2 regions of the Streptosporangium lutulentum genome follow, and region 2 is predicted to be linked to the other one. Evidence: riboswitches for the same ligand, from Rfam matches in the RefSeq annotation. Region 2 holds a riboswitch; the other holds the start of a gene.

Region 1 (15,164 bases), 6.3 Mb from region 2:
GGGCGGGCTGCTCGACGTCCTGGAGGAGGAGGGCGTGGGCTGTATCGCGTTCTCCCCCCTGGCGCAGGGAATGCTGACCGATCGCTACCTCGAGGGCGTCCCCGAGGGGTCACGAGCCTCGCTGGGCCGCTTCCTCACGCCCGAGATGCTCACCGACGAGACGATGCGGCACGTCCGCACCCTCAACGGGATCGCGGCGAAGCGTGATCAGTCGCTCGCGCAGATGGCGCTGGCGTGGGCGCTGCGCGACAAGCGCGTCACCTCGGTGCTGATCGGCGCGAGCAGCGTCGGGCAGCTGGAGAACAGCCTCGCGGCGGTGGAGAACCTGTCGTTCGCCGCCTACGAGCTGGAGGCGATCGACAAGGACGCGGTCGAGGCGGGCATCAACCTCTGGGCCCCGTCCAGCCAGGCGTAACCCGCCGCCCCGCTCCCCGGCCTCTTTACGGGCCGTTCGGCGAAGGGCCCCGTGAGGGGGCTCGTCACAGGGCATCGTGTCGCTGCAGGTAGGTGAACGAGGCCCAGCCGGGGAGCACCGGCAGCCAGAAGGTGAGCAGCCGGAACAGCAGCACGGCCGAGGTGGCGACCTCTCCGGGAAGGCCCGACAGGGTCAGGCCGACCGAGAGCGCCCCCTCGACCGCGCCGAGTCCGCCGGGGGTGGGCGCGGCCGAGCCGATGGCGTTGCCCGCGAGGAAGACGATGGCGACGGCGGCGAAGTCGATGGATCCGCCGAAGGCGCGGACGCAGGCGTCGAGGCAGACCACAAAGAAGATCGTCAGCAGCAGGGTCCCGGTGAACCCTTCGATGATCTTTCGGGGCGACTGGAGCACGTCCAGCAGACGCGGGATGACGCCGGAGAAAAGCGGGCGGGCACGCTTTATGATCATGCGGCGCAGCCGGGGGACGCCCACGACGACCAGGATCAGCACGGCGGCGACGAGCAGCGTGATCACTATCGTGCGCGACGGGGTGAAGGACGTGGCGGCGCTGGAGCCGGTGAGGTAGGCGAACAGCAGGAGTAGCGCGATGTGGAAGGCCAGCCCGATGAGCTGGGAGGCGCCCACGCTGGCCACCGCCTGCCCCGGCGAGATGCCGCGTTTTTGCAGGTAACGGGTGTTGATGGCGACACCGCTCACCGCGGGGGGCGCGACCAGCTTCACGAACGATCCGGCGAACTGGACGAGCACGGTCCGGCCGAGCGGGAGTTTCTCCGGCACGAAGCCCATCAGCATCAGCGCGGCGGCGACGTAGCTCATCATCGCGGCGACCAGCGCCACGCCGGTCCAGCCCCACTTGGCCGACGTGATCATGTTCAGGTTGATCTGGGTCAGGTAGTAGACCAGGAAGTACGCGGCGAAGGCGGTGCCGATGATGGTGATCAGGGTCCGGGGGCGGAAGCGCTCCAGGCGGACCGCCTCTTCGCCGTCGACCTCGGCCTTGGGTTCGAGCTCGACGATCCGTTCGCGGATCGCGGTGAGCAGTTCCTTGTTCTTGTTCAGCGCGGCCCTGGTCTCGCGGGTGAGCGCGATCCGCTGGAGCAGCGGGAGCGCGCCCGCCAGCGCACCCGGGCCGGCCACGCGCGCGGCCGCGGCGACCGCGCGCTCGGCGCCGACGCGCAGGCTGAGATAGGTGAGCAGCTGGGCGATGTCGAGGCGGAGCAGCAGGTCGCCGGCGGCGATCTCTCCGCTGCGGGCGTCCATGAGGACGACCCGGCCCTCGTTGTCGACGTGGATGCTGTCGCCGGTCAGCCGCCGGTGGGCGAGCCTCTGGACCTGCAGGAGCAGGACCTGCTCCCAGATCTGGGCGAGCAGGTTGTCGTCGATCTCGTCGTCGGGGATCTCCTCGAGCGCGCGGGTGGCGGTGTGCTCGTACGCGAGCAGCGCGGCCTCGGTGCCGATCTCGCTGGTGCCGACGAGCCGGGGAGTGCTGGCCCCGGCGGCCTGCGCGGCGTAGGCCATGAGGGCTTCGCGCTCCAGCTCGGCGCGGAGCGAGCGGATGGCCCTGCGGCGGGTCTCGGTGTTGAGCCGGATGCGCCGCCAGAGCCGGTAGAGCAGTCCGGCGACCTGGCGGTCGCGGTCGAGCACGGTGACGTCGAGACGGCTGCCGTCCTTGAGGCCGACGGCGTACCGGCGGCTGCTCTGGTGATCGTCGTCCAGCCTGCGGGCCTTGACCGGGGTGAAGCCCAGTTTGCGGATCGCCGCGACGATCGCGCTGCCCGGAGGCCGGGTGTTGGGGCTGCCGACGCCGTACAGGATCGCGTAGCCGATGGCCAGGCCGAGCAGGATGGAGACGACGATGCCGAGGATGGTGGCGGCCGTCGCGGCGAACAGGGCGATCGCGTTGAGGGCGACGGCGCTCCACAGCGCCGCCCGCCAGGTGGGACGGCGGGATATTCGTACCGCGGTGACGTAGGCGATGACCGGGGTGAGCAGGGTGTTGATCGGTTCGACCTCGCCCCGGCCGCCGGTCAGCAGGAGCCGCAGATCCTCCGGGCCCGCGTGGAGGATCCACTCGCCGAGGGCGAAGGAGAGCACCATCCCGGCGATGGCCGCGAAAAGCCCCTCGGCCACCCGGAGGCCGTCGCGGTGGAGCACCCTCTCGATCGCGAAGGCGGCGGGGACGCCCAGCATGGCCGCCCCGCTCAGCACGCCGACCAGGCCGCTGAGGAGGAACGGCGCCCGGTTCGTGCCGTCCGTGACGTCGCCTTCGAGGCCGTTGAGGGTCTTCTTCGCGACGAGCGCGAGCAGCACCACGGCCACCAGCACCAGCACCGTGGCCAGGAACCGCAACAGGTCGGAGGGGCGGCGGATTCGCTGCGGGAGCAACGGTTCGACGACGAGCACGGCGGAATCATCGCCCGTCGACCGCCGCGTGCCGTCGATGGGCGTCGCCTCATCCCATTGCTTGATTTCCGTCACCGCCAGCGATTCTGCCCGGTCCGCATTGCAAGTGCGTCACCGGCCTTCATTACAAGTGCGTCACTGATCTTCTTCTCTCACGTTCACAATTGAATTATGCGTATCTCGGTCGCCTCCGACAGCCTCGACGGCGTGGCTTCCAACTTGATCTTTGAAATCGAAAAAAGAGGTCACACGGTGATAGCGCACGGTGCCCTGACCGATGAACGGGCCGACTGGGCGTGGTGCTGTTCCCGTGCCGCCGAAGACGTCGTCTCCGGTGCCGCCGACCAGGCGATCGTGTGCTGCTGGACCGGGACCGGGGCATCGATCGCGGCGAACAAGATCGCGGGAATCCGGGCGGCGCTGTGCCCGGACGCGGCCACCGCCGCGGGTGCCCGGCAATGGAACGACGCCAACGTGCTGGCGATCAGCCTCCGGTTGATCTCGGCGCCCCTATTGGAAGAGATCCTGGACGCCTGGTTCGCCGCGAGTGCCAGTCTCGATGAGAACGATCAGGCGAACATAGCGTACCTGTCCGAGATCGAGAATTGACCCTCCGAACTGCGGTGATACTGGATCAAGGAGGTAACTGCCCGAAAAACTGATCATTATGCGCCGCCGTCCGTTCGCCGTCGCCCGCAGGGTTTCGTTCAACGATCACGGTCGTTCCCGCCGCGGCGCGTCTCACGGTGAGCAGCGGCCGTTCCCGTCGTGGCGCGTCTAACGCTGAGCATGGGAAGTCTCCCGCCCGTCAGGCCCGACGGCGGTGGCGGCGATCTCGGCCCTGACCCGGAGCGCACCGGCGCCCCCGGGTAACGGCCGCGTACAAAAAGGGAGGCGCGGGAACGGCGCCCGGTCGTGCCCTCGGAGCCTCCGCAGGAGGAGATCCCGGACGCCTGATTCGCCGCGGGTACCGGCCTCGGCCAGGGCGATCAGGCGTACACAGCGTACTGGTCCGAGATCGAGAATTGACCCTCCGAGCTGCGGCGATGCTGGATCGAGAAGGTGACGGCCTGAAAAGCTGATCATCATGCGCTGTCGCCCGTTCGTCACCGCCTACGCCGCCCACAGGGTTTCGTCCAACGACCGCGACCGTTCTCGCCGCGTCGCGTCTCATCGTGAGAGCGGGAGATCCTCCGCTCCATTCTCGCCAGAGGAGTTCCGTATGCGCGCCCGTAGAGAGCTGCTGGCCGCGATCACCGCGGTTGCGGCCGTGGTCCTGCCCGTCGCCCTTCCCTTCCCCTCCGGTGCGGAAGCGGATCGCGGAACGTCCGTCCCGGCGCCCAGAACATCCGACCTCACCGCGTCCCCCCCGCCGGCCGGCACGACGGCGACCAAACGGCACATGGAGCAGCTCCAGAAGATCGCCGACGCCAACGGCGGCACCCGCGCCTCGGGCACCCCCGGCTACGACGCCTCCGCCGCCTACGTCGCCGAGAAGCTTCGTTCCGCCGGGTACCAGGTCACCGAGCAGAACTTCGAGTTCCCGTACTTCCGCGACATCACGGAACCCGTGTTCAACCGGGTGTCGCCCGAGGCCAAGACCTACACGCGCAAGGTCGATTTCAGGACCATGACCTACTCCGGCTCGGGGAACGTCACGGCTCCCGTGGAGGGGGTGGACCTGGTCCTGCCGCCGACCCCCAGGTCGAGCTCCACCTCCGGCTGCGAGGAGAGCGACTTCGCGGGGTTCACCAGAGGGAACATCGCCCTGATCCAGCGCGGCGCCTGTTCCTTCCAGATCAAGGCCGAACTCGCACAGGCGGCCGGCGCCTCCGGCGTGATCTTCTTCAACGAGGGCCAGCCGGACCGGATTCCCGACGACCGCGTGGGCCTGCTGAGCGGCACGCTCGGCGCTCCCACCACGCGCATCCCGGTCGTCGGCACCACCTTCGGCGTCGGCGAGGAACTGTCCGCCGCCGGGACGACCGTGACGCTCACCACGAACACCGAGGGCGATCCGCACCGTAAGACACGCAACGTCCTGGCCGAGAGCCGGTGGGGCGACCCGAACAAGGTCGTCATGATCGGCGCCCACCTGGACAGCGTCGTGGACGGTCCCGGCATCAACGACAACGGCTCCGGCACCGCGGGCGTCCTGGAGACGGCGCTGACCACGAGCGGCACCCAGACCACGAACAGGCTCCGCTTCGCCTTCTGGGGAGCGGAGGAACTCGGCCTGCTCGGCTCCAAGCACTACGTGGGCGCCCTCACCCCCACGGAGCAGGACAAGATCAAGATGTATCTGAACTTCGACATGATCGCCTCACCGAACCACTTCCTCGGGATCTACGACGGCGACAACTCCGACGCGGTCGGCGCCTCGGCCGGCCCCCCGGGCTCGGACAAGATCGAGAAGTTCTTCGAGGACCACTTCGCGAGGTCCGACCTGCCGTACCTCGGCACCGACTTCACCGGCCGCTCCGACTACGGCCCGTTCATCGGCGTGGGCATCCCCTCGGGGGGCCTGTTCACCGGCGCCGAGGGGATCAAGACCCCCTCGGAGGCGGCCGCGTTCGGCGGCCGGGCCGGCGTCGCCTACGACGAGTGCTACCACAAGGCGTGCGACACCATCGCCAACCTCAACGACAGAGCCCTGGAGGCGAACGCCTCCGCGATCACGGCGGCGGCGCTCGCCTACGGCCGGAGCGCCCACCTGCCCGGCGGAAACACCACCGTCACCTCCGCCCCCGTCGTCTCCAAACGGGGAGGCGCAGCGGTCAAGCACGGGCCCGACAACGACCACACCGACGTTCCCCGGTAGCGCCCGCGAGGCGTGACGGGCGCCGTCGGGCGCCCGTGTGGGAGGGAGAGGGAACGAAGGCCGTACCCTCTCCCTTCGCCTTTTCCCACGCGGCTACAGTCGAGGGCATGTCATTGGGCGATTTGCGAGTACTGGGGGCGTGTCCGCTGGACTGCCCGGACACCTGTTCCTGGGTAGTGACCGTTCAGGACGGCAAGGCCGTCAAGATGCGCGGCAACCCCGACCACCCCTACACCCGGGGCGCGCTCTGCGTGAAGGTCAACCGCTACCTCGAACACACGCAGGCGCCCGACCGCATCCTCCATCCGATGCGGCGGATCGGGCCCAAGGGATCCGGCCGGTTCGAGCGGATCAGCTGGGACGAGGCCCTGGAGGAGATCTCCGTACGGCTGCGCGGGATCGTCGACGAGCACGGCGGCGAGGCCATCTGGCCGTACATGGGCACCGGGACGCTCGGCTACATCCAGGGATCCGAGGGCGTGGCCGGCCGGCGGTTCTGGAACGTTCTCGGGGCGTCCAGGCACCACCTGAACATCTGCGCGGCGGCGGGCAACACCGGACTGTCGCGGACCTACGGCACTTCCGGCGGCATGGACCCGGAGACGTTCGCCCTGTCGAAGCTGATCCTGCTCTGGGGCACGAACACGCTGACCAGCGGCCACCATCTCTGGAAGTTCATCCAGGACGCCCGCGCGGACGGGGCGCACGTGGTGGCGATCGACCCGATCCGCACCCGGACCGCCGAGCAGGCCGACGAGCACCTGCCGATCCGGCCCGGCACCGACGCCGCCCTCGCGCTCGGGCTGATGAACGTCGTCCTCTCCGAGGGGATGGAGGACCGGGACTACCTGGACAACCACACGAACGGCTGGGAGAACCTCCGGGCGGAGATCCTGCGGTATCCCCCGGAGCGCGTGGCGGAGATCACCGGGCTGCCCGAGGCGGACATCCGAGCCCTGGGCGTACGGCTGGCGCACACCCGGCCCACCGGCATCCGGACCACGATGGGCATCCAGCGGCACGCGGGCGGCGGAACCGCGATGCGCACGATCGCCGCCATCCCCGGGGTGACCGGCGACTGGCGCCACCCCGGCGGCGGGATCGCCTACTCCACCAGCGGGCACATCCACCTGAACATCGACACCCGCGACGACCTGCTGGCCGAACCGGTCCGCACGCTTCCCATGACCCGGCTGGCCGAGGGGCTGGACGAGTCGGTGAAATGCCTGTGGGTGTACGCGGCCAACCCGATGGGCTCCACCTCCGACCAGAACCGCATCCGCGAGAAGCTGCTGCGCGAGGACCTGTTCACGGTCGTGATGGAGCAGTTCCCGACCGACACCGTGGACTACGCCGACATCGTGCTGCCCGCGACCATGCAGATCGAGCACACCGACCTGCACGCGGGCTACGGGCACATGTATCTGATGTGGAACGAGCCCGCCGTCGAACCGCCGGGCGAGTGCCTGTCCACCGCGGAGACGTTCCGCCGCCTGGCCCGGCACATGGGTCTCACCGAACCGTCCCTGTACGACTCCGACCTGGAGCTGGCCGAGCAGCTCCTCTCCTCCGGCCACCCGTCGCTGACGGGCATCACGGTGGACCGGCTGCGCAAGGAGGGGTGGGTCCGGCTCAACGTTCCGCAGCCGTTCGTGCCCTTCACCGACGGCTTCCCGACGCCCTCGGGGAGGATGGAGTTCGGTTCGGACCCCGCCTACGTCCCCTCGCACACGGCCTCGGCCGAGCGCGGGGCCTATCCGCTGGCGCTGATCACCCCGGCCTCTCACATGTTCCTCAACACCACCTTCGGCAACAACCCCGAGCTGCTGCGGCGCTCGAAGGGGCCCCGGGTCCTGATCAATCCCGAGGACGCCTCGCGACGGGATCTGAGCGACGGGCAGCGGGCCCGGGTGTTCAACGACAACGGCGGGTTCGAGGCCGTGGTGGAGGTCAGCGAGAAGGTGCAGCCCGGCGTGGTGGCCTCCACCAAGGGACACTGGCGCAAGCTGAGCCCGGGAGGCTCGACGGCGAACGCGGTCGTGGACGAACGCGACGCCGACATGGGCCGGGGCGCCGTCTACCACGACAACCTGGTCGAGATCAGTCCTTGTCCTTCTTGATGAGGGACCTGACGGTGCTGAGCGCCTCCGGCTCCTGATCCACCGGTCAGGAGCCGACCGGCGTGTTCTCCCGCCCGCGGCAGCCGGGCGTGACGATCAGCTCAGCGCGAGCTTGTATCCCTCGTGGGACGCGGTGAAGCCGCCTCGATCTGCATCCGGAGCGCGCCGCGGCGGGAGATACCGGGGATGTAGGTGAGCTGCATGGTGCCCACGACCTCGCCGTCCAGCTCCGCGACGATCAGCTCGTTGTTGGGGTCGGCGTCGATGATCTCGAAGGCGGCCCGGTGCTCGTCGCCGAAGGCCCCCTGGCGGGCGGCGGCGATGGCGTCGTCGGCGAGCATGGCCACGATGAGCGGGACGTCTTCGGCACGGGCGATACGGAAATCCACTGACATGCCGACCAACCTATCCAGCGGGAAACGGGCCCTTGACCCGGCGGACCGGCCACGACCGAAGAGGATCCCGAGACGCGAGCGCGGCGACCGGGGCTCCGAACCGCTTGCCGATTCGGCGAGGTCGTCACGACCGCGGGTCGCCGGTTCCGTGCCGGTCCCCGATGCGGCAACCCTGGGAACAACCAGGGTTGCTCCCCGATGTGCGCGGGGGGCCGGAGAGGGCAACCTGGTGGCATGAAAGACGAACTGACTCGACATGACGAGATGTCCCTCGCCGGAGCGGCCCTGCGCGGAGCTCCCTGGAAGGCGGCCGCGGTGACCGGCGGCGCGGTCGCGGTCACCAGTTTCGGCTTGGGCGCGCTCACGGGAAGCGCCGATCTGACCTGGGCGATGACGGTCGGCATCGGCCTGTTCGCGCTCATCGCAGCCATCGGTTCGGTCAGCAAGCCCGACGCCGGGGACCGGGTGACCCGGCAGGCCCGGCTCTGGGCCGGGCGCCGCCCCTGGAGGTTCTCCCTCTACCCCGCGCTCGGCGCCGCGGCACTCATGTATCCGGTACAGCTCATCCTCGACGGCGAGGGCGTGTTCGGCGCGGCGCTGGACGCGCTCCAGGGCGGGGTCGTGGTCTACCTGATCACGGCGGTCACGGCTCTGGCCTTCAGGGGACGAGGCCGGTCCTCCCTGCCTCCCGGCCGCTGAACGGCGCCGGGGCACACGCGGACGCGCCGATGCTCACCGCCCGCAGCACGCTTCCCAGAGCATCCTTCCGGTAGGGGCCCCGCGCCCCACCGGCCGTCCGAACCCTCTACCCCGGCGCTTCGCGTCAGTGCCCGCCGCCGGCGAGGTTGAGCCCGACGATGCCCGCGACGATGAGCAGGATCGAGGCGATCTTGAGGAACGACACGTCGTCGCCCAGGACGAGCATTCCGAGCGTGGCGGTGCCGACGGCGCCGATGCCGGTCCAGACGGCGTAGGCCGTACCGATCTCCAGGCTTCCGAGGCCCATCGCGAGCAGGGCGAAGCTCAGGAAGGCGAAGACCAGGAATCCGGCGCTCGGCAGCAGCACGGAGAACCCGTTGCTCATCTTGAGCGAGTACGCCATCGCGACCTCGAACAGACCGGCGATGACGATGATGACCCAGGCCATGACGACTCCTTCTAGGGACCTATAAGGAGCGTCGTCTTTTCAGACCGGGTACGGCGCGTCTCGTCCGGGAGCCATCCCTGATGGGTGCTCTGTTGTCAGAACGAAGCGCGTCTCACATTGATTCCCACCAGAGCGTGAACCACTGGTCGCGGGGCAGCGGCCACAGATCCAGCTCGATCACCGCCGCGATCACCTCCTCGGCCCGGTCCTGGCCGAGGCAGAGCCTCCGGCAGGCGCTCTCGGCCAGCTCCTCCAGATGGGCGAAGCGGGTCAGCGGCGCCAGGCGTCGCTCGTGGCGGACCTCATGTCCGAGCGCCTCCGCCGCGGCGATCACATCGTGGACCGTGGGACGCGTGGGGCGGGTGATGCCGTGAAAGTGCTGCCAGAGGGGGGTGAGCCAGCTCATCGGATGCCGCTCGGTGAGCTCCAGGACGACCCGGCGGCGGGCGTGGGCGGACAGTTCGGCGAGGAAATCGGATAGGTCGGGCACGTTGTAGACGACATGCGCGGAGACCGCGACGTCCGCCGCCGGAGTCTCGGCCGCGACGTCGGGCCAGCGGCCGGTGATGATCCGGGTGGGGACGCCCAGTTCGTCGGCCCGGGACGTCAGCTCGGCCAGCATCGCGGCGGAGGGGTCCACCGCGATCAGCTCTCCCATGCTCGTGGCCAGCGGCAGCGAGGCCGCCCCGGTGCCCGCGCCCACGTCCAGCACGCTTCCGCCCGGCGGAAGCGCCTCGGCGACCCGCGCCAGGGTCGGACCCTCGGGGTCGGCGAGGGCGCGATCGGTCCGTTCGGCGAAGCGCGCCGGCGAATGGCCCCACGGGTCGGCCGGAGCCGTCGCCGCGATCTCCTCGGGAATCCCCCATCCCGCGAGGTCGGCCCGCCACTGTTCGTCCATGTGGCGAGCCTAGTGCGACGCCCCCCGGCGGAGGCCGCGAACAGGCCGTCGGAGAACCCGGGATCGCCGGTACGACCTTCCCTCTTCACCGCAGGTCACGGCCACCCCGAGTAGCCACTCCGTGACTCCTGTCCAGGCAGTCGGGCCCCCTCGGATTGTGTGGCGAACATCCCACTTGAACAGTTTTCTACGGGTTACTGGCGGGTAGCATTGCGGGTAAGGTTACTGGTGAGTACGGAAAGAGTCCCGGTTCCCCCGGTTTCAAGGAGCAGACCCCATGGGCCACTACAAGAGCAACGTCCGTGACCTGGAGTTCAATCTCTTCGAGTTGCTTGGACGCCGGGAGATCCTGGGCACCGGCCGCTATCCCGACCTGGACGAGGACGTGGTGCGGAGCCTCCTCGAAGAGGTCGACCGCCTGTCCACGGGCGTGCTCGCCGACTCCTTCGAGGAGGGCGACCGCAAGCCGCCGGTGTTCGACCCCGCCACGAGCTCGGTGACGATGCCGGAGGGCTTCAAGAAGTCCTTCGCCGCCTACCGCGACGCCGGCTGGACCAACATCGGCCTCCCCGTCGAGATGGGCGGCCCCGGCCTGCCCAGCAGCGTGAACTGGGCTCTCGCGGAGATGATCCTCGGCTCGAACCCGGCCATCTGGATGTACTCCAGCGGACCGGCCTTCGCCCACGTGATGCACACGATCGGCACCGAGGACCAGAGGCGTTACGCCGAGCTGGCCATCGAGAAGCAGTGGGGCGCCACCATGGTGCTCACCGAGCCGGACGCCGGCTCGGACGTGGGCGCGGGTCGCGCGAAGGCCGTACGGCAGGACGACGGCACCTGGCACATCGAGGGCGTCAAGCGCTTCATCACCAGCGCCGAGCACGACCTGAGCGACAACATCTTCCACCTGGTGCTGGCCCGCCCCGAGGGGCACGGCGTCGGCACCAAGGGCCTGTCGATGTTCCTGGTCTCGAAGTACCACGTGGACCTGGAGACCGGCGAGCTCGGCGACCGCAACGGCGTCTACGTCACCAACGTCGAGAAGAAGATGGGCCTGAAGGTCTCCACGACCTGCGAGCTCACCTTCGGCGACAAGCACCCCGCCGTGGGCACGCTGATCGGCGACGTCCACGAGGGCATCAAGCAGATGTTCATGATCATCGAGCACGCCCGGATGATGGTGGGCACCAAGGCGATCGCCACGCTCTCCACCGGCTATCTGAACGCGCTCTCCTATGCCAAGGAGCGGGTGCAGGGCGCCGACCTCACCCAGATGACCGACAAGTCGGCCCCCCGGGTGACCATCACCCACCACCCGGACGTCCGTCGTGAGCTGATGCTCCAGAAGTCGTACGTCGAGGGCATGCGGGCACTGGTCCTGCTCACCGCCACCTACCAGGACGACGTGCTGATCGCCGAGCACGAGGGCCGCAGGGACGAGCACGCCGAGGCGATGAACGACCTGCTGCTCCCCCTGGTCAAGGGTGTCGGCTCCGAGCGCTCCTACGAGCTGCTGGCCCGCTCGCTGCAGACCCTGGGCGGCTCGGGTTACCTCCAGGAATACCCGATCGAGCAGTACATCAGAGACGCCAAGATCGACTCTCTCTACGAGGGCACCACCGCGATCCAGGGCCTGGACCTGTTCTTCCGCAAGATCCTGCGCAACCAGGGCGCCGCCCTCGGCTCGCTGTACGGCGACGTCAAGTCCTTCGCCGCCTCCGACGCGGGCAACGGCCGCCTGAAGGAGGAGCGCAAGCTCCTCGCCGAGGCCGCCGACGAGGTCAAGGCCATGGCCGACACCATGGCGGGCTGGGCGATCAGCTCGCTGGAGGCCCCGAAGGAGGTCTACAAGGTCGGCCTCAACACCACCAGGTTCCTGCTCGCCCTCGGCGACGTGGTGATCGGCTGGCTGCTGCTGCGCCAGGCCGAGGTGGCCCTGGCCGCCCTGGGCTCCGCCTCCGTCGTGCCGGACTCGGGCACGGGCCAGAGCGTGCCGGACTCGGGCACGGGCCAGAGCGTGCCGGACTCGGGCACCGGCCGGGGCGACAAGGCCTTCTACACCGGCAAGGTCGCCGCGGCCTCGTTCTTCGCCCAGACCGTCCTGCCTCGCATCGCCGCCGAACGCCGCACGCTGGACGCCACCGACCAGGACCTGATGGAACTGCCCGAAGAGGCCTTCTGATTTTCCCGCCCGGCCACCCGCTCCCGCGGCAGGCTGACGGGTGAGGGGCGGTTCTGTTCGCAGAACCGCCCCTCACCCGTTTCCGGTCTTTCTCTGCACGGCTGTGCGCGTCGCCTTCGGACGGCACTCATCCTGGAACGGTCACGACGCCCGCCGGTGCTGGTACTCCGTGACCGCAGCCATGATCACACTGATGGGAACCACGGCGTCCTGTCCGGCGAGTGCCGCCTCCACCCATTCCCTGACGTAATACGTTCGTATTACAAGCAGGAGGCAAACCACCGATCGGGCGCACCTCGCCCGGGAGCCTCTTGGTTCAATGGGCTGATGGACGAGGCCGAGGCGCGTGCGAGGTTCGGGGCGGCTCGGGTCGCCCGGCTCGCCACGGCCGACGAACTCGGCACGCCCCATCTGGTGCCCGTCACCTTCGACCTGGACGGCGACACGGTCGCCTTCGCGATCGATCACAAGCCGAAGCGCACGCCGAACCTCCGTCGCCTGCGCAACATCGCGGCCAATGACCGGGTGTGCCTCCTGGTGGATCACTACGACGACGACTGGTCACAATTGTGGTGGGTCCGCGTCGACGGGAGAGCCCGGATCGTCGAAGACGGTGAGGCCCGGCGGCGAGCCCTCGCCCGCCTGGCCGAGCGCTACGCGCAGTACCGCGCCCGGCCTCCCCAGGGGCCGGTGATCCTCATCGCGGTGGAATCCTGGACGGGATGGTCCTATACGGGCCTGTAGGCCCACCTGACCTGCCCCTTCACACACCGCTCGATCCTCGCCGGAGCAGCCTCACCCGCCCGAGCCGGTCCTTGACACCCCGTCCGGACGGCCCCGCACACCTGAAGATCCCTGCCGGACCGGATCGGGGCATTGACATCTGCCTCCTGTTATTCTCATACTGAGATTGTCTCAATATGAGAAGGACATGTGATGAATGAATCCGAGTTCCTGGCCGGCTACGACCCGCGCGCCTATCCGGCGGTCGCGGTGACGGTCGACGTGGTGGCGCTGACCATTCGCGGAGGTGAGCTGCACGTGCTGCTGGTCCAGCGGGGCGAGCAGCCCTACGCGGGGCGGTGGGCGTTGCCGGGCGGATTCATCCGGCCCGGGGAGGATCTGCCGGAGGCCGCGGCGCGGGAGCTGGCCGAGGAGACGGGGCTCGCCGAGCGAGTGCACATCGAGCAGCTCGCCAGCTACGGGGCCCCCGAACGGGATCCGCGCATGCGGGTCGTGTCGATCTCCTACCTGGCCTTCGCACCCGGCCTGCCCGATCCCCGGGCGGGCTCGGACGCGGCGGACGCCGCCTGGCATCGGGCCGACCGGCTGCCGGAGCTCGCGTTCGACCACGAGCGCATCCTCGGGAACGGCCTGGAGCGCGCACGCGACAAGCTGGAGTACACGCCGCTGGCCACCGCGTTCGCGGGCGAGAGGTTCACGATCTCCGAGCTGCGGGCCGTCTACGAGACGGTCTGGGGCGTGCCGCTGCACGCGGGCAACTTCCACCGCAAGATCCTCTCGGTGCCCGGGTTCGTGGAGAGCACCGGAGAGACCACCGAGAGCGGCGGCGCCAGGGGCGGGCCCCGCGCCAAGCTCTACCGGGCCGGTGACGCCCGGCTTCTTCACCCCGCACTGCTACGGCCCGCGCGAGAGGAGGAGGTCAGATGACCACGACCGCCGAGGCGATCACCCTGGTGGCCACCGCACGCACGCCGGACGACCTGTTCGGCGGTGACTCTCCGATCCGGAGATACCGGCGGCTGGCCCGGCTGCTCCATCCCGACCTCGCGCCGGGACCGGACGCCGCCGCGGCCTTCGCCAAGCTGGCCGAGCTGTGGGCGGCACACGTCCGGGGCCAGGACGGCGAGAAGGGAACCGCCCGGGGCGGCGAGACGGTGATCACCACCAGGCGGGGGACCTACCGGATCGGAGCCGTCTTCCGGCGGGGCGCGTCGGCCGTGCTGTACGACAGCGGCGACGACACGTTGCTCAAGCTTCCGCACAGCCACGCGGACAACGACCTCATGCGACGCGAGGCCGACGCGCTCAAAACGATCGAGCGGGACGGCGACCCGCTGTTCCTGCCGTACGTGCCCCGGCTGGTGGAGTCGTTCCGGCACCGTTCGAACGGGGTCGAACGGCAGGCGAACGTGATCAGCCGGGTGCCGGACGGGTTCGTGAGCCTCGCCGAGATCGCACGCCGGCGGCCGGTGCTCGACCCGAAGGACGTGGCGTGGATCTGGCGGCGGCTGCTCGTGGCGATCGGGCTGGCCCACAGGGCCGGGGTCGTGCACGGCGCGGTGTTCGGGCACCACGTGCTGGTCCACCCGGTCGATCACGGCCTGGTGCTCGTCGACTGGGGCCAGTCGGTCCCCATAGGCAGCCCGCTCACCGCCCTCGTGGCCAGGCATCGCAACGACTATCCGGCCGAGGTCCTCTCCAAGAAGCCCGCCACCCAGGCCACCGACATCCACCTCGCCACCCGCTGTGTGGCCGCCCTCATGGGCGATCACGTCCCCACCCCTGTCCGCCACTTCGTCCGGGGAAGCCTGGTGAGCCCGCCGGGCGACGCCTGGCGGCTGCTCGGCGAGCTCGACGAGCTGCTCGACGACCTGTACGGCCCCAGGAAGCACCGGCCCCTTCACCTCTGATCACAGGAGACATCCCTCATGGGAAGCGGAATCTGGTCCACCGACGTCTACTCCGCCGCCGCGAGCTACCGCGCGGCCAAGGGCACCAGCGCCTTCGCCTACAGCGA
Region 2 (15,164 bases):
CCAGATGGACCTCGCTGACGGGTGCGGCGATCGGATGGTCGGAGTGAGCGATGGCGCTGATCAGTTGTCGGTCCATCAGGTCAACCTGCCCTTAACCCAATCTTTTCGCCACCCAATTATCGCCGCCAGGCCGCGCCGAAGCGGTCATTCACACAGTTGCCGGCCCGGAACCACCGTGGCGGCTCGAAACGAATCCGGCCCGTCGGCACCGTGACGTACGCGCCGGACGGTGGCGTCACCGCGACGGCGAAGGGGTCGACGCCCCGAGTGGTCTACAGTGACTCTCTGTAGCAAATGATTACGGATCGTAATGTAGATTTATCGGCATGATCGTATCGATGCGGCGGTTGGCACAGCGCGGAGGCGTTCTCTCCGCCGCCTGCCTGTCCGTGCTCGGCATCATCGTGTTACTCCATCTCGGGCTGTGCGTCATCACGTCCGCCCATCCGGCCCCTCGTCATGAGCTCGGGGCGAAACCGCCGGCGGCCGGCCACGGCACGAACGCCGGGCTCCACGCCGTGATCTCCACCCTGGCGTTCGAGGGCGGCACACCGTGCCCCCAGCTTCCCGCCGGGGACGATCACGACCTGTGCGGCGCGGCGGCCGGGTCGTCGATCGCCGGCGTGCGCGCACCGCTGCCGAGCGGGCACGCCATCGGTGATCCGATCACCGTCGAGACGACCGCGACGGCATCACCGGCGCCGGCACGGCGCTTCTCGCAACCGGCCTGCCTGCCTCCCGGGGCAGATCTGCTGTTGCTCAAATCCGTTTCCCGTATATAGCCGCCCCGCGGGCAGGCTCGCGAACGACTCGACGCCCGGCACCATCGGCACGAGCCGTCGCTTCCGCATGCCCAAAAGCGAGTCGACCACATCGCAACCATGGGAAACGGATCATGACACACACCCTTAAATCACTACAGATCGACACCCTTCCACTCAGTCAGATGATCACCGGGAACACGTGCCACACCCCTGAGCACGTGGTCGGCAACACCCCCGTCCTCTGGGTCCCGGAGCTCGCCTCGGGGCAGGGACGCGGCTTCTGGGCGAAGCTCGAAGGCGGCAATCCCGGAGGGATCAAGGATCGTTCCGCGCTCTACATCGTGGACCGAGCGCGTGAGCGCGGCGAGCTGAGGCCGGGCGTGCCCATCGTGGAGTCCACCAGCGGGACCTTCGGCCTGGGCCTGGCGCTGGCCGGTATCGTGCACGGCCACCCGGTGACGCTGGTGACCGACCCCGGGATGGAGCCGCTGATGCGCCGTCTGCTGTCGGCCTACGGAGCCCGTGTCGTGGTCGTCGCCGAGCCGCACCCGGTGGGCGGCTGGCAGCAGGCGCGCAGGGAGCGGGTGCGCGAACTGCTGGGCGAGCATCCGGACGCCTACTGCCCGGACCAGTACAACAACCCCGACAACGTCACGGCCTACGCGGGGCTGGCGACGGAGCTAGCCGGCCAGCTCGGGCGGATCGACGTCCTGGTGTGCAGCGTGGGCACCGGCGGCCACAGCGCCGGGGTCTTCCGCGCGCTGCGGCGTTTCCATCCCGACCTGCGGCTCGTCGGCGTCGACGCGATCGGTTCGACCATCTTCGGGCAGCCCGCGCGCTCGCGGCTCATGCGCGGCCTGGGCAGCAGCGTCTATCCGCGCAACGTGGCGTACGAGCTGTTCAGCGAGGTCCACTGGGTCGCACCGCCGGAAGCGGTCTGGGCCTGCCGGCGCCTGGCCGCGCTGCGGTACGCCACCGGAGGCTGGAGCGTCGGAGCGGTGGCCCTGGTGTCGTCCTGGCTGGCTCGCACGCTGCCCGGCCACACGCGGATAGCGGCGATCTTCCCCGACGGCCCCCACCGCTACTTCGACACGGTGTTCAACGACGACTACTGCGCCGCGCACCACCTCCTCGGCTCACCTCCTCCGGCGGCCCCGGAGGAGATCGACCACCCGGCACAGCGCGAGCCGACCGGCTGGACGCGATGCACGACCGTGATCGACCCGGTCGCCGGCCTGCGCCCTCCCCTCATCTCCGGGGAGACACCGCGGTGAGGAACACCCTGTCCCTGGCGCGGTCCTTCGACCGGCCGGTGAAACTGCTGCTGGTCAACCAGCTCACCATCAACATCGGCTTCTACATGCTGATGCCCTACCTGGCGGGTCACCTGTCCGGCACGCTGGCACTGCCCGCGGCACTGGTCGGCCTCATCCTCGGCATCCGCAATCTCAGCCAGCAGGGGATGTTCCTGGTCGGAGGGACCCTCGCCGACCGGCTCGGCCACAAACCCATGATCGTCGCGGGGTGCGGGCTGCGCACCGTCGCGTTCCTGCTTCTCGCCGTGGCCGACTCCGTCCCCGCGCTGGTGGTCGCCTCGGCGTTGACCGGACTCGCCGGGGCGCTGTTCAACCCCGCCGTGCGGGCCTACCTCGCCCAGGAGGCGGGGACCCGCCAGGTCGAGGCCTTCGCGGCGTTCAACGTCTTCGCCCAGCTCGGCATCCTGACCGGGCCCCTCATCGGCCTGGTGCTCAACGGCATGGCGTTCAAACTCCTCTGCCTCACCGCGGGGCTGCTGTTCGCCGGTCTGACGATCGCCCAGATGCGTGCCCTGCCGTCGCGGGAGACCCCCGGGGCGCGGCAGAGACGCGGCGTGCTGCTCGACTGGCGCGAGGTGATCGCCAACCGCCCCTTCCTGCTGTTCTCCCTGGCCATGATCGGCTCGTACGTGCTGAGCTTCCAGGTCTATCTCGGCCTGCCGCTGGAGATCCGCCGGGTGACGGGCAGCGAGCTCGGGGTCACCCTCGTCTTCGTGGTCTCCGGGCTCATGACCATCTCCTGGCAGGCCCGGGTGACCGCGTGGGCGGCCGGGCGGTGGCGCCCGCCCGAGGCGATCAGCCGGGGGCTGGTCCTGATGGGGCTGGCCTTCGTCCCCCTCGCGCTGGCCGCGCCTCTGGCGGACGAGGCCGCCGCCCCGGCCGGCGGCCTCACCCACGCGCTCCTGCTGCTGCCCGTTCTGGGGACGGCGACGCTGCTCAGCCTGGCCACGATGATCATCTATCCGTTCGAGATGGCGACCATCGTCACCTTCGGCGGCCGGCACCTGGTGGCCACCTACTACGGGCTCTACAGCACCCTGGCCGGGATCGGCATAGCAGCGGGCAACCTGCTGTCGGGCTGGACCCTGGACCTCGGCGAGGCGGTGGGCCTGCCGAGCCTGCCCTGGCTGGCCCTGGCGCTGATCGGCGCCGGATGCGCGGCGGCCGTACGCGCCCTGGATCGATCGGGACGCCTGGCGGACCCACCCGAGGTGGCGGTGGCGGCATAACCCTCGCGCGGGTTCCCGGCCGGTGCGACGGCCGGCCGGGAACCCGCGCGCGTCGAACGCCTCACCCGGGGTTCCGGGCCGCGCATCCGCGCGGCGGGACCACACCGTCGAGCCCGGTCTCTCAATCGGGATCCTTCATCCGCGTGTGCGCGAGGCGAGAGGCCACCGGCCGCGGTGACCGTCGCCGGCTTGCCCTTCAGCCGCGCGTGCGCGAGGCGAGACCACGCAACGCCGTGGCGAGCAGGTCGACCTCGTCCCGGGAGGTGAACAACGCCGGCGTCACCCGGACGCAGTCGCCCCTGGCCGGTCCGTTGCGGGCGACCGTGAAGATCCGGTGGCGGTCGAACAGCTCCTCGGCGATCGCGACGTTGTCGGCTTCGGAGGTGCGCCCGGTGATCCGGAACGCGGTGATCGCCCCGTACATGGCGGGCTCCTCGGGGGTGAGGATCTCCACGTTGGGGAGGTCGATCACCTGGTGCACCCAGCGGTCGCGCAGGAAGCGCAGCCGTGCCTGCCTGAACGCGCTGCCCAGCGCGTCGTGGAAGTCCAGGGCGGTGCCCACGGTGAGGATCGGGGCGACGTCCACGGTGCCGGAGTGGACCCGCGAGCGGATGTCGCCGTCCGGGTAGGTCTCGTCGGCGTAGGCGGGGTCGATGTCGGCCAGGCGGCCGGCGCGTATGTAGAGGAACCCGGACCCCAGCGGCGCCCCCATCCACTTGTGCAGGGAGAACACGGCGAAATCCGCCTTCAGGTCATCGACGGTGAAGTCGAGCTGCCCCCAGGAGTGGGCGGCGTCGACGATCACGTCGACGCCTTTCTCACGGGCCATCGTGGCGATCTCCCCGACCGGCAGGACGAGCCCGGTGCGGTTGTTCATGTGGCTGAGCAGCAACAGCTTGACCCGCGGGTGGTCGCGCAGCGCCCGGGCGTAGGCGTCCAGCGCGGCCTGGCGGGTCGCCGGCTCGGGGACGACCATCCGCTCGACGCTCACACCGCGCCGGTCGCGCAACCAGTTCATGGCGTACCGCGCGCTGTGGTAGTCGAGGTCGGAGTACATCACCGCGTCGCCCCGCCGCAGCCTGTTGTACCCGGCGATGAGGTTCTGAAGGGCTTCGGTGCCACCGCGGGTCAGGGCGATCTCCTCCGTGGACACGCCGAGAAGAGTGGCGATGCGCTGCCTGACCGCGTCGGCCTGCGCTTTGTAGGTGGTGCGCAACAGATGAGAGTTCAGCTCGTTCAGGTGGTCCACATTGCGGTGGTAGGCCAGGCGCACCGGCTCGGGCATGATCCCGTAGTAGCCGTTCTCCAGGTTGACGAAGTCCGGACTGACCCGGTACTTCCGGGTGACGGTGCCCCAGAAGCTCTCGTCCCGCGCGAGCTGGTCGGGTGCGCGTCCGGCGGGAACGGCCGGCGGCTCCGGAGTCACCGATCGCGGGGCCGGTGGCCGTGAGGCGAGGGGGGCGAGGGGGGCGGCCAACGCTCCGAGCCCGGCAACCATCGCACGCCTGGACAGGGTCATCGAACCTCTCCCATGGATCAGCGAGAGCCCGCGGCACAGAGCGGAACCCCGACCTGTTTACAGTGATTGACCTCCAGTGTGGGCGGGCCGGCCTCATGGAGTGCGCATTCGTGCCGCTCGGGCGTGGCGCGGCGACGATTCCCCTTCCCTTTGCATTCGTTCATCGCGAACGGCGGAAACAAGGGCCTGACGCGGGCCATCGGAAAGAGCGTCGACGATTCCCCAGGTAAGTCCTTTAGGCAGAATTAGAAGGTATTTCGATCGAAATTTCTTGCTATTACTGGCCCTCTCCCATTCGCCAGGAGGGGTCGCCGCCGATCGGATCGCCGGAGGAAAGACCCGCGACCGGGCGACGGTGATCCTGAGTGATTCCGCGGAGCGCCCCGCCGAAAGAGGATCAGGTGGCTCGGCCGCGTGGGGGCAGGTAGTGGGGTCCGTGGGGATCGGCGCAGTGGCCGGTGTCGACGCACTCGTTCTCGCCGACCTCACCGTCCGGCGCGGGATCGACCTGCAGGGTGGTGTGTGTGATCCCGTAGGAGTGGGCGAGCAGGCTCTGAAGGCGACGCCGTACGGCGTTGCGGTCACCTCCGGGGCGGACGAACACGTGTGCCGACAGCGAGGAGTAGCCGGAGGTGAGTTCCCAGACGTGCAGATCGTGGACCTCGGCGACATCGGGCTGGCTCGCGAGCCGTGCCCCGATCTCTGCCGGGACCAGCCCGGACGGCGCGGCCTGAAGGAAGATACGCCCGGTCTCGCGGATGAGGCCGTACCCCGCCCTGAGCATGAGCGCCGCCACGACGAGGGTCGCGATGGCGTCCGCCCGGGCGAAGCCCGTCAGCAGAACCACCAGCCCGGACACGGCGGTGGCGATGAACGCGTAGAGGTCGTTGACGACGTGCTGGAAGGCGCCTTCGACATTGAGGCGTGACCTGTCGGCCCTGCTGAGCAGCCAGGTCGCCGCGAGGTTGACGACGATGCCGATCAGCGCGGTGACCAGCACCAGGCCGCCCTCGACCTCAGGCGGCGCGATGAGGCGCCGGATCGCCTCGTAGAGGAAGAACCCGGCCAGCAGCAGGAGCGTGACGCCGTTGAGCTGTGCCGACAGGATCTCGGCACGCTTGAGTCCGTAGGTGAAGCCGCCGTGCGGCGGACGGGTCGCCAGACGCATCGCCACCAGGGCGAACATGATCGAAGCGGAGTCGGTGAGCATGTGCCCGGCGTCCGAGATCAGCGCCAGGGACCGCGCCACGAGCCCGGCGACGACCTCGCCTGCCATGAAGACGACCAGCAGGGCGAGAGCGGCGGTCAGATACCGGCGATCCGCGTCGGCCGAGACGGCGTGCCCGTGTTCCCGTCTGTGCCCGTACCGTGACGCGGGCCCGTGGTGCCGCGTCTTCCCGGAAACGGGCCCGCGCTCGTGGCCATCGTGCTCGTGGTCGTCGTGGTCGTCGTGGTCGTCGTGGTCGTCGTGGTCGTCGTGGTCGTCGTGGTCGTCGTGGTCGTCGTCGTGATCATGCCGGTCGCCTTCGTGATGCGGCAAGACCATGGAACCTCCTCCGATGGCCGGCACTAATGGATCTCGTCAGCGGAGTCAGCGGGGTCGGTGGAGTCAGCGGCGGGGACGTGGTGGACGTGGGACAAGCCGAGGTCCAGCAGCATCCGGATGTGGGAGTCGTCCAGCCGGTGGTAGGCCATGCGCCCGGATCTGCGCACTCGCACGACGTGGTGGGCGCGGAGCAGGCGCAACGTGTGCGAGACCGCCGACTCGCTGTGCCCGCATGCCGCGGCGATGTCGCACACGCACATCTCGCCGCCCTCCAGCAACGCGATGATCACACGAAGGCGCCCCGGATCGGACAGCAGACCGAAGACCCGGGCCAGTTCTTCGATCGCCACCGTCTTCGGCATGGCTCCGGCCACCGCGACGACCCGGTCCGGATCCACCATGCGCACCACACAGGACTCGGAATCGGAGTCGGCGACGACATATGAAGCTCTGCTCATATGACGAAGCGTAGATAACGCATTTACTTATTGCCAGATCCCATACAAGTAAAATCCTCGACGACGCGCATTCGGTCAATCACCAAGGCGGGAATTTGCGCCGTTTTCCATGGATTGTCACCCAAGCGATCTCGACCGACACCTTGACTGGCCGACTCCGCCAACCCTGCGACAGCGGCGGCGCGGCAGAGATTTGCACGGAACTTAATGTTCAGCTCTCAAGCTCACTCTTATGGAGCGATGCATACATCGTTCACCTTTATCCACCATGGGTGACATATCCACAATTCGGACTTTCCAGATATTTGATTCAAAAATATAGGGATGAGAAAAAAGGCCACTATGCGGAACCAGGGCCCATATCCTACGGAGTCCACCAAATCCACGATTTCAGCCCAGGGATAATTCCAAATCAATCACCATCTTTCCCCGCCCCCATTCGACAGCCCCCGGACATGCATCCGAACCTTCCATTGGTAAAAGATACTTGAGCGAGTGTTCAGGTGTTTATACGACAAGTAATCGGAGATCTACTTTGCGTAAGCATCACAGGTCAAGCGCCGAGACTTGACCGTCCGGGAGCTTCACCAAGCGGACGTGATGCGAATCGAAGGGAGTCATCGTGCTCGAAAAACAAATCCCGACCACATTGACCTTATTTGTCATCACAGCCTGGTTCGTGTCCTTCGGCACGCCGGCCAAAGCCGCCCCCCAGCCCCTGCCCTCCGGCACTGAGAGCCGTCCCGCGCTCACCTGTTCCTACCGGGTCGCGCACGTGCGGGCGAACAGCTTCCTCAACGTCCGCTCGTCCGCCGCCCTGCGCTCTCACCGCGTCGGCAAGCTCAAGGTGTCCGACGGACGCTTCGCCGGCGCGTGCCGGCCCACCAACGGCTGGGTGGCGGTCAACTCCTCCCGAGGCAAACCCGGCTGGGCCTCCGGCGAATACCTACGGAAAACGAAGGACGCTCCCTCCTCCGGCACGGAGAGCCGCCCTGCCCTCTCGTGTACCTACCGGGTCGCGCACATGCGGGCGAACGGCTTCCTCAACGTCCGCTCGTCCGCCGCACGTCACTCCTCCCTTGTCGGCAAGCTCAAGGTGTCCGACGGACGCTTCGCCGGCGCGTGCCAACCCACCAACGGCTGGGTGGCGGTCAACTCCTCCCAAGGCAAACCCGGCTGGGCCTCCGCCAAATACCTACGGAAAGTGACCGGGAAGTAGTCGTGGGGTGGCCCGCTCCCGGCCCTCGGCGAACTCCACCGGCCGGGGGCGGGAAATCTCAGACATGCGACGCACGGAGGCGGGGCATCGACCGTCGTCATCGAATTCCGAAGGCCGGACCGGCATCGACCCTCACCCCGTGGGTGCGAAGGACCGCGAAGATCTCGTTGCTGTCGGTCCTGGCGGTGGGCGGAACGGGGGAAGCCCACGGTGTCGCCCTGCCGGATCCGTCCCGTTGTTCGACGCCCGGCATCGTGTCCCACCGGGGCTATTGGGTCAAAGGAGTGGAGAACACCGTCAAGGCGCTCGATCAGGCGCTCGACGCGGGCTCCGAGCAGGTCGAGTTCGACGTACATTTCACCAGGGACCACCATCCGGTGCTGATGCACGACGCCCTGGTCGACAGGACCACGACGGGCACGGGCCGGATCTCCGGCATGACACTGGCGCAGTTTCGCAGACTCCGCACCACGGACGGTCAACGCCCGCCGACCCTGTCCGAAGCCTTCACGCTCGCCAGGGGCAGAGCCGAGGAGGTTCTGGTCGAGCTCAAGGCGGTACCCGACGCTCAGGACCTGCGTTCCCTGAAAAGGGACTATCACCGGTTCGACGCCTACAGGTGGGCGAGCCTGATGTCGTTCTCCCTGCCGGCCCTGAAAGCCGTCACATCCGTCCCCGCCCGTAAAGGCCTGCTGACGACGACCGCACCGCCGCTCACACTCGCCAGGAAGTTCTCCTTCGCGGGGGTCAGGTACGACAGGCTGACCAGGGAACTGACCCGCGAATACCTCGACCACGGCGTGGCCGTCTACGCGTGGACACCCGACGACCCGAGCACGTGGGAACGGCTGGCGAGTTACGGAGTCGACCGCGTCATCACCAACGAGACGTCCGCCTATCTGGCCTGGTCCCGGGAAGCATGCGAACCGTAGAGGCGCGAAGCACCCGGCGTCGCCTGTGGGCCGCTCCGCACACGGCGCCGTGAAGCTCCACCGCACCGCTCCGCGAACATCCGCACCTGGCCGCCTCGGCGCCGGTGCGGGTGTTTTTCGCGGGGTTGCTCCTATCTGAGTGCCTGCTACCCTTGCACCTCCATATGTGAATGGGTGTTCGAGTGTCGTAGCCCGGTGATGTCCGATGCGCGCTCGGCGCCGGCCGCGGGTTCCGAGTGGACGAAACCGGTCCGAACGCGACACCCCGGCAGGGCACTCGGAAAGGAAGCGCGGCATGAGCGAGGCGACCACGGGAACGCTGCATCATGTCGAGCTCTGGGTGCCCGACCTTCCGCGAGCCATCGCCAGTTGGGGATGGCTGCTGGGCGAGCTGGGCTATGTCCTCTTCCAGAACTGGAGCGACGGGCGTAGCTGGCGGCTCGGCTCCACCTATCTGGTCTTCGAGCAGTCGCCCGACCTCAGCGCCGGCGAACACGAGCGGCGCCGTCCCGGGCTGAACCACCTCGCCTTCCATGTCGAGAGCCGGGACATGGTCGACACCCTGGCCGAGCACGCGCCGCGGCACGGCTGGACCCTGCTGTTTCCCGAGCGTCACCCCCACGCCGGCGGCGAGCACCACTACGCCGCCTACCTGGAGGACGTCGACGGATTCGAGGTCGAGCTCATCGCTCCCGCGACACCGGATGGAAGCCGCCGCCCCGAGTGAGAACGGGCAGCGCGACACGCTGCCCGGAAGGAAAAGTCCGGAGCCTCACGGGCGAAGCCCGCGGTTCCGTGCCGCGAAACGAAGCGATCCATTCACCAAGAGTGATCATTGGATTCGGTTGTATACATACACCGGTTTAGGTCTTGACGAATATTCACTTCCTGATCAAGACTGCACCGTCTGCGTGTTTCCTGCCGGAATGCCCCCGCTCCGGCCAAGCACGCCAACTGGAGGAATCTTTTGAGGAGTTCTCACAGTGGCAGGAGAGCCGGCCGTGTCGCGGCCGCACTCGTCCTACCCATTGTCCTCACGTTCAACACGCTCCCCGTGCTCGCCGACCCGGCGCCCTCGTCCAGCGAGGTCGCACCCGACCGGCAGTCCAGCACGACTCAGAACGGTGTCGCCCTGCTGCGCATCGTCGTTCCCGACCAGGCCCGCCTGGACGTTCTCAACTCCATGGGTATCGACCTGGCGGAGTACAAGAAGGACGTCGCCGACGGAATCGAGGTGCACGCCGTACTCAGCCCCCAGGAGGCGCAGGATCTGCGTGACCTGGGATTCGACGTGCGCGGCGCCATCTCCGACCAGACCGATCTCGCCGAGAACAAGGCCGAGCGGCAGGCGGCTCAGTCGCTGGCCGCCGCGGTGGCGGGCGAGGCCGACAAGCTGACCCCGCTGCGCGCCGAGTGGTTCGACAGCACCGACAACCAGCGCTTCCTGTCGGTGGAGGTCAAGTCGAGCGCGACCGACGCGGAGACCGTGCTCACCGCCACCTGGGACAGCGGCCGCAAGACCGCCCCGGACTCCGGTGGCACCGCGACGATGTCGCGGTTCACCGACGCGGGCCAGTACATGTACCACCGGTTCAACTCTCCGGTGACGGTTGCCGGGACCCCCACCACGGTCACGATCACGAGCAACCACGGCACCTCGATCACGGTTCCGGTCACCAAGTGGCTGGGTGACAAGCGCAAGGCTCCGAACAAGCACTACGTCTCGGACTTCGTCGACCACTATATGGACCCGACCGAGCTCACCGGCCGGATCACCTCCCTCGCCAGGCAGTTCCCGCAGATCTCGGAGATCGTCGACCTGCCCAACAAGACGAACGGCTACCGCCGGGCGGCTCAGGCGCAGTTCGGCACCGCCGCGGCGAGCACGTTCTACGTGACCTCCAAGGCGTACGGCTCCGAAGGCGGCAACGACCTCAGCGTGGCGCTGGTGAAGCCGGACGTCGCCTCCAGCCCGCTCTCCGTGAAGGTCACCGGCAAGGACGTCGTGGTCAGCCTGGCCACGAACGAGTCCGCCGCGATCAGCAGCACCTCCCGTCAGGTGGTGGACGCGCTCGGCGCGGACGCCGCGGCGTCGGCGCTGCTGACCGCCTCCACCTACCGCGGCAACGCGGGTGGGGGCGTGGTCGCCGCGGCGACGGCGACGAAGCTGAGCGACAACCTGAAGGCACCGGCGACCGTCTCGCGCGCGCCGTTCCAGCAGAAGGTGCTGCGCATCGGCAAGAAGCGCGACGGCTCCAAGGTCGGTGTGTACCTCTACTGCCAGGAGCACGCCCGCGAGTGGGTCACCCCGCTGGTCTGCACGGAGACCGCCGAGCGGCTTCTGCGCAACTACTCTCGCGACGCGCAGACCCGGAAGCTGGTCGACAACCTCGACATCTTCATCATGCCGGTGGTCAACCCCGACGGCGGGCACTACAGCTTCTACGACTACAACATGCAGCGCAAGAACATGACCAACCACTGCCCCGCCACCTCCGGGGACCCGGGATCGCGTAACTCCTGGGGCGTGGACCTGAACCGCAACTTCACCGTCGGCTCCGCCTTCGACGGATACGACGGCGCCTCGACGACGAGCTGCACCAGCGGCACGTTCGCCGGCCCGGCCGAGCTGTCCGAGCCGGAGGCGAAGAACGAGGTCTGGCTCACCGAGAAGTACCCGAACATCAAGTTCGCGATGAACACGCACTCCTACGGCGGCTACTTCATGTGGCCTCCGGGTGCCTACAAGGCCGCCGGGCGCGAGCTGCTGCCGCGGGTCGACTACGGCACGGAGAACTTCTTCTGGGACGCCTCCAGCCACATCCTCTCCGCGGTGCAGTCCTACCGCGGTACGGCGATCTGGCCCGGGCGCACCGGTCCGGTCCCGGACGTTCTGTACTCGGCGGCCGGTAACAGCGCCGACGAGCACTGGTTCAACCGCGGCATCATGGGCTGGGACTTCGAGGTCGGCGCCGACCTCTACAACCCGGAGACCAAGCAGTTCCAGGCCGTCGGCTTCCAGCCGGACTTCGCCGAGGGTCACGAGGAGGCGATGGAGTTCGCCTCCGGCCAGATCGGCATCCTCGAGACCGCCCTGGCCTTCTCCGCCGACGACAAGGCTCCCAAGTCGAAGCTGGAGGTGACCGGCCGGACCGACACCTCGGCCACGTTCACCTTCTCGGTCAACGAGCCGGCGAACATCTACTACACGCTGGACGGCAGCCGGCCGACGCTGAGCTCCCCCAAGCTCGTCTCCTCGGGGATGCGTGAGGGATCGCAGCAGCTCACGGTCAACAAGAGCACCCAGGTTCGCTGGTTCTCGATCGACATCGCCAGCAACGTGGAGAACAACTACAAGCCGAACGGCAACAGCAACAACTACAAGCAGGAAAAGGTCGAGGTTCGCAAGGTGCGGTAGTTCGCACTGAGAACGAACAGGCGGCCGCCGGTCTTCGGACCGGCGGCCGCCGCGTCTTCTCATCGCCCTTTTTCGGGTTTTGACCCGGATGATCCTGCGCGCGTTCCGCTTACCCGTCCCTGCGGCAGATGACGAAGTCGGGGAAGACGTGCCGGCCGGGCCGGTCTCCGACCTCGTCGATCGCCTTGCGAACGTCCAGCAACTGGCCCACCGTCATCTGCAGAGGCGGCTCGTCGGGCTGGTAGGTGGTGAAGACGGGGTAGTCCTCCCCCGGCCGGCCGGTCATCTCGATATGGCAGCCGAGGACGTGGGTGACCGGCCGGGTACCGGCGAACTCGATCAGGCGATCGACGGTGCGGCCGAAGGCGGCCCAGTCCTGGACGTACAGCCGGCCCGGATAGACCGTGTCCCCGGTGAGCAGGAATCCGGTGTGGGGGTCGTAGAACGTGACGGCCGCCTCATGGTGCCCGGGGCCGGCGAAGCACTCCAGCACCCGGCCGCCGAGGTCGACCCGGGCCACCCGGCCGGGATCGTCGCCGAACCCGAAATACGCCCAGGCGCTCTCCAGCTTCGCGTCCACGACGACGGTGCCGGGGCGGCCGGCGAACTGACCGTCGCCCGCGACGTGGTCGCCGTGGGGATGCGTGTGGAGGACGAGCAGTTCGTAGCCGTCCCGGGGATGGTCGCCGAGCCGGCGCTCGACCAGTTCGTCGACGACCCGGCGCAGGGGGAAGAACTCGGCGGACTCGGTGGCACCGGTGTCGATGAGTACGGCCCGGGCGTCGCCGAACAGCAGGAACATGAACGGCGCCTCGTAGTTGACCGCCATGTTCTGCCGCAGGATGAATGTGCGGGAGTCGTAGGCGTGCACCTGGATGTCGGGGTCGGTGTTGTGCTTCGCCGACTCCGAGCCGTGGATCCACCTGACGTCCAGCGCGCGGGGCCGGGGACCCTCGGAGGTGAAGCCGGTCAACGATGCGCTCGAATCCATGAGGCCTCCTGGTGCGTCGTCCTGGCAGGCCGGGTACGGCGCACGTCTCGTCCGGAAAGGCACGGGTGAGCCTTCGAGCGCAAAATACCATCAGGAGGAATCGACCGGCTCCGACGGATCAGGGGCTCACGACCGCCACGTGGCGTCCGCGGGAGATCAGCCGTTTCCCACGAGCTCGGTGCAGATCCCGGCGGGGAGGCCGCTCACGCTGACCGCGCCGTCCCGGTCGACCGCGACGTCCACCTCTTTCGCCGCCACCCGCAGTCCCCGCACGGACACCTCGCCGAGCGGCGCTCCGGCGAGAGGCCGCAGCAGCACGCGACCGGCGGGCACGTCGGGGTAGAGACCCACGGCGGCGTGCATGATCGTGATCGCGGCGGCGGCGGACCACGCCTGCGGACGGCAGGCGGCCGGGTACGGCATGGGCCGGCCGACCGACCCCCGGGCGTCGCCGGCGAACAGTTCCGGCAACCGGTAGTCGAACGTCTCCCCCGCCGCGAGCAGCCCCTCGGCGAGGGTTCCCGCCTGGGCGCCGAACCCGGCGCGCGCCAGGCCCGCGATCACGATCGCCGTGTCGTGCGCCCAGATGGAGCCGCAGTGGTAGGACATCGGGTTGAACCCGCCCTCCCGCGACGACATCGTACGAAGCCCGAAGCCGTCGGCCATCTCGGGCGAGACCAGCAGCTCGGCGACCGCGGCCGACTCCTCGTCCGAGAGCAGGCCGGTGCCCAGCAGGTGGCCGATGTTGCTGGTCAGGGCGTCCACGGGGCGACCGTTCCCGTCGAGGGCGAGCGCCGGGAACCTCCCGTGCGGGCCGTCCACCCAGAAGCGGGCGCGGAACCGCTCGGCCAGGGTGTCCGCGCGGTCGCGCCAGCGCGCCGCGCCGGGGCGCCCGAACGCCTCCAGCAGCGCCGCCCCGTGCCGGGCCGCCTGGTAGGCGTAGCCCTGCACCTCGACCAGGGCGATGGGAGGCTCGGCCTGGTGCCCGTCGCGGAACCGCACGGCGTCTCCCGAGTCCTTCCACCCCTGGTTGGCCAGTCCGTGGGCGCGGGTGCCGAGATACTTGACGAATCCGCCGCCGCCCGCGTCCGTGTGCTCGCCGAGCCAGCCCAGGGCGGCCTCCAGATACGGCATCAGCGCCGCCACCTGGTGCTCGGGCAGGCCCCAGCGCCACGCGTCGTGGAGCAGGCTGATCCACAGGGGGGTGGCGTCGATGGTGCCGTAGTAGGCGGCCGGCAGGCGCAGGTCGTTGCCGGGCAGGGCGAACTCGTGCCGCCGCAGCTCGTGCATGATCTTGCCGGGCGCCTCGCCCGAGTCGGGGTCGACCCGGGTTCCCTGGCGGCGCGCGAGAACCCGCAGGGTGCCCGCGGCCAGTTCGGTGCCGAGGGGGAGGAGCATGCGGGCGGCCCAGATGCTGTCGCGCCCGAAGAGGGTCAGGAACCAGGGCACGCCCGCGCCGAGGAAGGTGTCGCCGGGGGCGCTCGCCTCGGCGAGCCGCAGAGACCGCAGGTCGTCGAGCGACTGTTCCAGCAACCGCGTCAGACGGTGATCGGCGACGACCTGGGGACGGCTCCACTCGACGGCGCGGGCGGGTGCGACCACGACGGCTTCGGGGTCGTCGATCACGGCATTCCAGCGCAGCACGGTTCGCCCGCCCGGGGGCAGCGTGACCTCCCATCGCAACCACGCCGTCTCCCCCGGTTCGGCCTTCGCGTCCTCACCGGTCACGGTGACCCCGATGCGGCCCGACCGCCAGGACAGCTCGCCGGGCC

What was found. Region 2 has a riboswitch for guanidine ahead of J2853_RS08640 (MBL fold metallo-hydrolase). Riboswitches for the same ligand answer to the same signal wherever they lie in the genome.
Region 1: it holds a riboswitch for guanidine, as region 2 does, so the genes downstream of both, J2853_RS37530 (DMT family transporter) here and J2853_RS08640 (MBL fold metallo-hydrolase) in region 2, are expected to answer to the same signal.

Annotation. Positions count from the first base shown of each region.
Region 1 is NZ_JAUSQU010000001.1:8,304,751-8,319,914, reverse strand. It holds gene mgrA (L-glyceraldehyde 3-phosphate reductase) at 1-415, shown strand, start outside; gene J2853_RS37560 (lysylphosphatidylglycerol synthase transmembrane domain-containing protein) at 480-2,915, opposite strand; gene J2853_RS37555 (RpiB/LacA/LacB family sugar-phosphate isomerase) at 3,012-3,449, shown strand; gene J2853_RS37550 (M28 family peptidase) at 4,063-5,661, shown strand; gene J2853_RS37545 (molybdopterin-containing oxidoreductase family protein) at 5,769-7,781, shown strand; gene J2853_RS37540 (GNAT family N-acetyltransferase) at 7,883-8,176, opposite strand; gene J2853_RS37535 (hypothetical protein) at 8,411-8,875, shown strand; gene J2853_RS37530 (DMT family transporter) at 9,000-9,323, opposite strand; guanidine-III (ykkC-III) riboswitch at 9,349-9,412, opposite strand; gene J2853_RS37525 (class I SAM-dependent methyltransferase) at 9,436-10,221, opposite strand; gene J2853_RS37520 (acyl-CoA dehydrogenase) at 10,499-12,403, shown strand; gene J2853_RS37515 (TIGR03668 family PPOX class F420-dependent oxidoreductase) at 12,731-13,147, shown strand; gene J2853_RS37510 (NUDIX hydrolase) at 13,340-14,074, shown strand; gene J2853_RS37505 (lipopolysaccharide kinase InaA family protein) at 14,071-15,057, shown strand; gene J2853_RS37500 (hypothetical protein) at 15,076-15,164, shown strand, end outside.
Region 2 is NZ_JAUSQU010000001.1:2,053,048-2,068,211, reverse strand. It holds gene J2853_RS08695 (SAM-dependent methyltransferase) at 1-76, opposite strand, end outside; gene J2853_RS08690 (hypothetical protein) at 327-782, shown strand; gene J2853_RS08685 (PLP-dependent cysteine synthase family protein) at 947-2,038, shown strand; gene J2853_RS08680 (MFS transporter) at 2,035-3,309, shown strand; gene J2853_RS08675 (aminotransferase class V-fold PLP-dependent enzyme) at 3,506-4,828, opposite strand; gene J2853_RS08670 (cation diffusion facilitator family transporter) at 5,226-6,374, opposite strand; gene J2853_RS08665 (ArsR/SmtB family transcription factor) at 6,398-6,832, opposite strand; gene J2853_RS08660 (SH3 domain-containing protein) at 7,512-8,051, shown strand; gene J2853_RS08655 (glycerophosphodiester phosphodiesterase) at 8,195-8,983, shown strand; gene J2853_RS08650 (VOC family protein) at 9,279-9,710, shown strand; gene J2853_RS08645 (M14 family zinc carboxypeptidase) at 10,038-12,401, shown strand; gene J2853_RS08640 (MBL fold metallo-hydrolase) at 12,511-13,392, opposite strand; guanidine-III (ykkC-III) riboswitch at 13,403-13,469, opposite strand; gene J2853_RS08635 (amylo-alpha-1,6-glucosidase) at 13,549-15,164, opposite strand, start outside.